Prochlorococcus marinus XMU1408: one gene and its partner. The protein of the gene in region 1 binds, or shares a complex with, the protein of each later gene. Links are inferred from orthologs where the notes say so. Each region holds a gene or a part of one and is shown on either strand. Other genes may lie near its edges.

Evidence for each region.
Region 2: the proteins of DNJ73_RS01195 (region 1) and nuoB are in contact, whole or in part, in a cryo-EM structure (PDB 6KHJ), measured with the Thermosynechococcus vestitus proteins. The link is inferred for Prochlorococcus marinus XMU1408 from one-to-one orthologs. Residues at the interface, in WP_011057128.1 of Thermosynechococcus vestitus: Pro17, His18, His19, Pro20, Ser21, Met22, Val25, Arg27, Met29, Thr31, Ile38, Asp39, Cys40, Glu41, Pro42, Val43, Ile44, Gly45, Tyr46, Leu47, His48, Arg49, Gly50, Met51, Lys53, Ile54, Asn57, Arg58, Pro65, Tyr66; in WP_011056552.1 of Thermosynechococcus vestitus: Leu46, Met47, Tyr48, Thr50, Ala51, Cys52, Phe54, Ile55, Glu56, Ala58, Ala59, Ile61, Gly62, Ser63, Arg64, Phe65, Asn76, Pro78, Thr89, Thr91, Lys93, Met94, Ala97, Leu101, Met123, Phe124, Ser126, Asp127, Ser128, Tyr129.

Annotation. Positions count from the first base shown.
Region 1 is NZ_QJUE01000001.1:229,838-233,060, forward strand. The notes cover bases 1-2,892. They hold DNJ73_RS01195 (NAD(P)H-quinone oxidoreductase subunit H), read left to right. Parts: upstream 1-800; coding sequence 801-1,985; downstream 1,986-2,892. Other genes in these bases: rsmH (16S rRNA (cytosine(1402)-N(4))-methyltransferase RsmH), read right to left, coding at 1-759; DNJ73_RS01200 (acyl-CoA thioesterase), read left to right, coding at 1,990-2,442; DNJ73_RS01205 (AMP-binding protein), read right to left, coding at 2,439-2,892. In the rest of the region: more of DNJ73_RS01205, read right to left, coding at 2,893-3,223.
Region 2 is NZ_QJUE01000002.1:59,043-62,209, forward strand. What follows is about bases 32-2,867. They hold nuoB (NADH-quinone oxidoreductase subunit NuoB), read right to left. Parts: upstream 1,907-2,867; coding sequence 1,157-1,906; downstream 32-1,156. Other genes in these bases: yvcK (uridine diphosphate-N-acetylglucosamine-binding protein YvcK), read left to right, coding at 32-615; DNJ73_RS01785 (NAD(P)H-quinone oxidoreductase subunit J), read right to left, coding at 618-1,139; DNJ73_RS01795 (NAD(P)H-quinone oxidoreductase subunit 3), read right to left, coding at 1,897-2,259; DNJ73_RS01800 (rubredoxin), read left to right, coding at 2,344-2,769; DNJ73_RS01805 (photosynthesis system II assembly factor Ycf48), read left to right, coding at 2,766-2,867. In the rest of the region: more of yvcK, read left to right, coding at 1-31; more of DNJ73_RS01805, read left to right, coding at 2,868-3,167. UniProt on the Escherichia coli protein: NDH-1 shuttles electrons from NADH, via FMN and iron-sulfur (Fe-S) centers, to quinones in the respiratory chain. The immediate electron acceptor for the enzyme in this species is ubiquinone.

The DNA of each region.
Region 1 (3,223 bases):
TGAATGAAAACTCATTACCATAAATAATCCATTCTCTAACAACCAGTTTGGAGCTTTTAAAAGTAAACTTTCGAGAGAGCCTAATTCATTATTCACAGCTATTCTTAAAGCCTGAAAAGTTCTTGTTGAGGGATGAATTCGACCATATCTTTGCTTGGGGGGGAAGCAGCCTGCAATTGCATAAGAAAGGTCTTGAGTTCCAGAGTATGGTCCATTTTCAGCTAGATCATTTTTTATTTTTCTTGCAATACGCCTAGATCGTTTTTCTTCGCCTAATTCATATATTAAATCAGCTAGATTTTGCTCAGAGAGAGTTTCAATAAGTTCGGCTGCACTTGAACCCTCTTTGGGATTCATACGCATATCTATTGGACCATTTAAACGAAAGCTAAAACCTCGTGAAGGCTCATCAAGTTGATGACTACTAACGCCAAGATCCGCTAGGACACAAATGGCTTGTTCGTGATGTGAAAAGTCTGCGAAGTTTGTAGAGATTATTTCTATTCTTGTTCCGAATTTAATTAATTTTTTTGATGCTGCTTTTATAGCCATTGGGTCTTGATCCAGCCCAATAATTTTGATTCCAGGGAAATTTTCGAGTATTTGAGCGGAATGTCCCCCGCCTCCAATGGTTGCATCAATAATTAATCCTTTTTTTGTTAATTCACTTGGTAATTCCTTTAATGATCGAATTATTTCTTTCCCCATTACAGGGATATGATTAAAGTTAGAACTTGAACTAATTGGCACTTCTTTCATAAGTTTTTACTAGTATCTAGACATTGCTTTGGTTGGGCCCAATGACGCAGCTTGAAACGCGTACTGAGCCAATGGTGGTCAACTTTGGGCCACATCATCCATCAATGCATGGGGTATTGCGATTAGTAGTAACCCTTGATGGAGAGGATGTTGTTGATTGTGAACCAGTTATTGGTTACTTGCATCGAGGGATGGAGAAAATTGCTGAGAATAGAACAAACGTTATGTTTGTTCCTTACGTGAGTCGCATGGATTATGCGGCTGGTATGTTTTATGAAGCCATTGTTGTTAATGCCCCTGAGCGTTTAGCAAATATAAAGGTACCCAAGAGAGCAAGTTATATCAGAGCGATAATGCTTGAGTTGAATAGGATCGCTAACCATTTGCTTTGGTTAGGTCCATTTTTGGCTGATGTCGGAGCTCAAACTCCTTTCTTTTATATTTTTAGAGAAAGAGAGATGATTTACGATTTATGGGAGGCTGCAACTGGTCAGAGATTGATTAATAATAATTATTTCCGTATTGGTGGCGTTGCATGTGATTTGCCTTGGGGTTGGTTAGAAAAATGCAAAGATTTTTGTGACTGGTTTGGTCCAAAAATTGATGAGTATGAAAAATTGATTACTAATAATCCTATTTTTCGTAGACGTATAGAAGGTTTAGGAGTTATAGGAAAAGAGCAAGCGATTAACTGGAGTCTTTCTGGCCCAATGCTTAGGGCGGCAGGTGTCCCGTGGGATTTGAGAAAGGTAGATCATTATGAATGCTATGACGATTTTGAATGGGATATTGCATGGGAGAAAGAGGGTGATTGTTATGCAAGATATAGAGTTCGTATTGAAGAAATGAGACAGTCATTAAAAATATTACGACAAGCTTGTGAGATGATTCCTGGGGGGCCAACAGAAAATCTTGAGGCACAAAGAACAGTTGAGGGAAAAAAAGGTGATTTATCGGGCTTTGATTATCAATATGTAGCCAAGAAAGTTGCACCGACTTTTAAGATTCCTAATGGTGAATTATATACACGCCTTGAGTCTGGAAAAGGAGAGATAGGAGTATTTATTCAAGGTAATAATGATGTAACCCCTTGGCGGTTTAAAATTAGAGCAGCTGACTCAAATAATTTGCAGATACTTCCTCACATACTGAAGGGAGCCAAGGTCGCTGATATAATGGCAATCTTAGGTTCGATTGATGTGATTATGGGTTCTGTTGATAGATAGGTTTTTGGACAAGCGTAATCCTAGAGAATGGTTATGTTTGAAACGAACAGTTCGTTTTGGTGAAACAGATGCTGCAGGTGTGGTTCACTTTCTTGAATTATTTAGATGGTGTCATGAAACTTGGGAAGAAAGTTTAGAAAAATATGGAATAGCTTTGAAAGATATTTTTCCTACAAACGAAATCAATACAAGCCAACTAGATGTAGCTTTACCAGTTGTTCATTGTGAAGCAAATTATTTTCAACCACTTTATGTTGGAGATACTATAAATATTGAACTTGAAACAGAGAAGATAAATGAGTCTTCATTCGTACTTCGATTTAAATTTAAAAAGAATGGAGAGCAAATCGGTTCGACAAATATAAAACATGTATCGATAAATCCAATTACTAGAAAAAAATGTGCATTATCTAAACAAATAAATTTGTGGCTTCATGAATCTAGTTCGAATTTTTAGTTAATAGGTTTATTAAAGGCTATCCAATCTTGCCATTTTTTTATTTCCCATTTTTTATTGATATTTCTTGAAAGTTTTGGACAATCGTACCAGTTCAGTGGTTTTTTGGATGGTTGCCAGTCTTCAATGAGATCATTCAGAAGTGAAATGATTGGATATCTGTTTAGTTCTTTCTCTTTGAATTTTGTTAAGGCAACTAAACGTTGTCCCCATTTCTTGTCACTAACTCCTAGTACAAAAATATCTTTAATTGGGATTTGATTTTTTGAGATTATTTTCATTAATTCCATTTCGATATCTTCTGGAAAAATCGTTTCACCGCCCGAATTTATAGCTGAATCTCTTCTACCTAGGATTTGTATTGCTTTTCTATTGTCGAGAGTGATGTATTGCGCTAGATCGCCTGCTTCCCACCATCCATATGAGTCTTTAATTGATTCGAATTTATTATTCTTCCATTTTGAAGTTGCAATTCTACTGGTTTTAATCTTAAGTGAATTTCTTTTGTTGATTTCTATCTCAACATCTTCGAGAGGGAACCCAACACTATTACTTCCATTTAAAAAGTCTTTAGGACTAAGGCAAGTCACCATTGCTACTGTTTCGGTGGCCCCATAACAAGGAGCTAGATTAATAGACTTTCTGCGTGCTTTTTCAGCAAGGTCTATAGGAATGGAAGCTCCTCCAACCCATATCACAGCAAGGGATTGAAGCCATTTCAAACCATCAGTATTATCTATCAAAGATAATAATTGAGTTGGAACTAGGGATGTAATTAATG
Region 2 (3,167 bases), on another replicon or contig:
CCAGCAACTAATGTAGATGTCCGATTATGGGCAGAGCTTGAAAATGGTGAACGGATAAATGGAGAATCAGCTATTGGTAAAGCACAACTTCCAATAGTAAGAATCGGTTGCCACCCTTCTCAACCTCCAGCTTTGCCAAGAGCGCTAGAGGCTATAAAAAATGCAGAAATTATATTAATTGGCCCTGGAAGTTTATACACTTCAATTCTTCCAAATTTACTTGTACCTGAAATAGTCGAAGCAATTGAAAGAAGCAATGCTCCCAAATTGTATATATGTAATTTGATGACTCAGCCAGGAGAAACTGATGGACTTGATGTAACTGGTCATGTGAGAGCTATTGAGGCTCAATTAGCTACCAGAGGAATCACTAGAAAAATATTTAGTTCAATTCTTGCTCAAGGCGAATTGCAACCCTCACCATTGTTGGATTACTACAAGTCAAAAGGAGCTGAACCAGTTAAATGTAATAAGAATGACCTTCTAGCAAGAGGTTATAAGGTTTATCTGGCTTCACTTCAAGGCTCAAAAGCTACTCCAACTTTGCGACATGATCCTAGAAGTCTTGCTTTAGCAATAATGAGATTTTATCGGAGGTACAAAAGAGGTAAATAATTTTAGTAAGCATCTTGCAGTTCATAAAAATCTGGCTGAATATAATCTTTTCTCAATGGCCATCCCTTCCAATCTTCAGGCATTAAAAGTCTTTTTGGATGTGGGTGGCCCTTAAAATTTACACCATACATGTCAAACGTTTCTCTTTCTTGCCAATCTGCACCTCTAAAAAGGCTATATACGCTAGGAACAGTTAAGTCACCATTGCGACTTAAAAATACTTTTAATCTTACTTCGCGAGGAGAAATATCTTGTTTAAATTCATTCATTTCGATTAAGTTATAAAAGCAAACAATGTCTAGTCCAGGACCTTCATCGTATCCACCTTGACATTGAAGATAATTAAATCCATCATTTTTTAACGCCTCAACTATTGGTAAAAGATTTGTTGGATTGACTTTAATAACCTCAATACCAAGATGGTCCTCTGAGAGAGATATATTTTCAAATCCATTTTGAGAAAGCCATTCGCTTACCGGACCAGAGTTTTTTTTGTCTTCTATGATTTCAGATTCTTTTGTCATGGATTTAAAAAGGGTGATTAATTACTTGAAAGTTCTTCAGATATTTTTTGAACCTCTTTAAGAGACTGGTCAAATTCTTCTGATAGTGAAGGGTTTAAGGCTATTAATTGTGATTTTGCATTGAGATATTGGCCATTAACTTTTGGATCAACTCTTTTCATTTTATGTGGAATAGTTATGTATCTATGTGTTTGAGTTATTTTCGACCTTTCTGATATTGATTCATTTGCAACTTTTTTTCTTAATTTAATTACAGCATCAAATATTGCCTCTGGTCTAGGAGGGCATCCAGGAAGATAAAGATCAACTGGAATTAATTTGTCAACACCTCTTACTGCTGTAGTCGAATCGGCACTGAACATTCCGCCAGTAATTGTGCAAGCTCCCATTGCAATTACGTATTTTGGATCAGGCATTTGTTCATAAAGTCTTACAAGAGCAGGTGCCATTTTCATTGTGACCGTTCCAGCAACTATTAGTAGATCTGCTTGTCTGGGAGAACTTCTAGGTACTAATCCGAATCTATCAAAATCAAATCGTGATCCAATTAGGGCGGCAAATTCAATAAAACAGCAGGCAGTTCCATACAAAAGAGGCCATAAACTGCTTAATCTTGCCCAGTTATGAAGATCTTCAAGGCTCGTGAGAATTATATTTTCGCTTAAATCATTCGTTATTGATGGAGCGCCAACTGGACCACATGTAGCCTCTCTGAGACTTCTTACGGTTTCGGTTGCGGGAGAGTTGTTCAAGGGATTTAACTCCATTCAAGGGCACCTTTTCTCCATGCATATGCTAGTGCCACAACCAGTATTGTGATAAAAACAAGTGCTTCTATGAATGCTAATAATCCAAGTCTGTGAAATGCAACCGCCCATGGGTAAAGGAACACCGTTTCAACGTCAAAGATAACGAAAACAAGCGCAAACATGTAGTAACGAATATTAAATTGTATCCATGCTCCTCCAATAGGCTCCATACCTGATTCATAGGTAAGTTGCCTTTCCCCAGCTTTGCTTTTTGGTGCTATGAGTTTATTTGTAGTAAGAGCAAGAATAGGAACTGCTCCTGAAATAAGAAGAAATCCTAAAAAATACTCATAACCCTGTAGGGAAAACATGAACTAATTACTGATTTCAATATCAGTTTGACAGTCATTTTCTAGATTAGTGCCATAGAGTTGTTTTATGTGAAAGTGAAAACTGTGAGTGAAAACATCAAAACAGAATCAAATGCTTTGAAAAATTTGAATTCTGATGAACAACAAAAGCAAGTTTTTTCATTAGAACAAAATGACAAAACCATGGAATTTGATTCAAAATTCAATCGCTTCGAATGCATGAGCTGTGGCTTTATTTACGATCCTGATGAGGGCATAAAAAAGCTAAGTATTAAGCCAGGAACTGCTTTTCTGGATATAGATAAAGAGAAGTTTAGATGCCCTGTCTGTCGAGTAGGATTTGGTGGATACAAGGATATTGGACCTAAATCAAAGCCTAGTGGATTTGAAGAAAACCTAACTTATGGCTTTGGGTTTAATAAACTTCCTTCAGGCCAGAAAAACGTACTAATTTTTGGAAGCCTGGCTTTAGCTGCTGCCTGTTTTCTCTCTCTTTATTCCTTGAAATGAAAAGTCTGTTTTCTAATCTCATTAATTTGACTCTTGCTTTAATAATTGGAGTAGCTCTGAGCGGATGCACTGTTAGCAATGCATCTATGGGTTCATCCAGTCCATGGTCACCAGTAGATCTTGATACTGATGCAAATCCTCTAGATATTGACTTTGTTGATGACAAAAATGGTTTTCTAGTTGGAACAGATAGATTAATTCTGGAGACAAATGATGGAGGAATTACCTGGAATGAAAGGAATTTGGATATCCCTAGCGAAGGTAACTTTCGCTTGATAAGCATTGATTTCAAAGATCAAGAGGGCTGGATCGCAGGCCAACCAGGTTTAATTCTTCATACAACTGACGGAGGAAAAAATTGGACTCGTCTCGATCTAGGAAATAAGTTACCAGGAGAC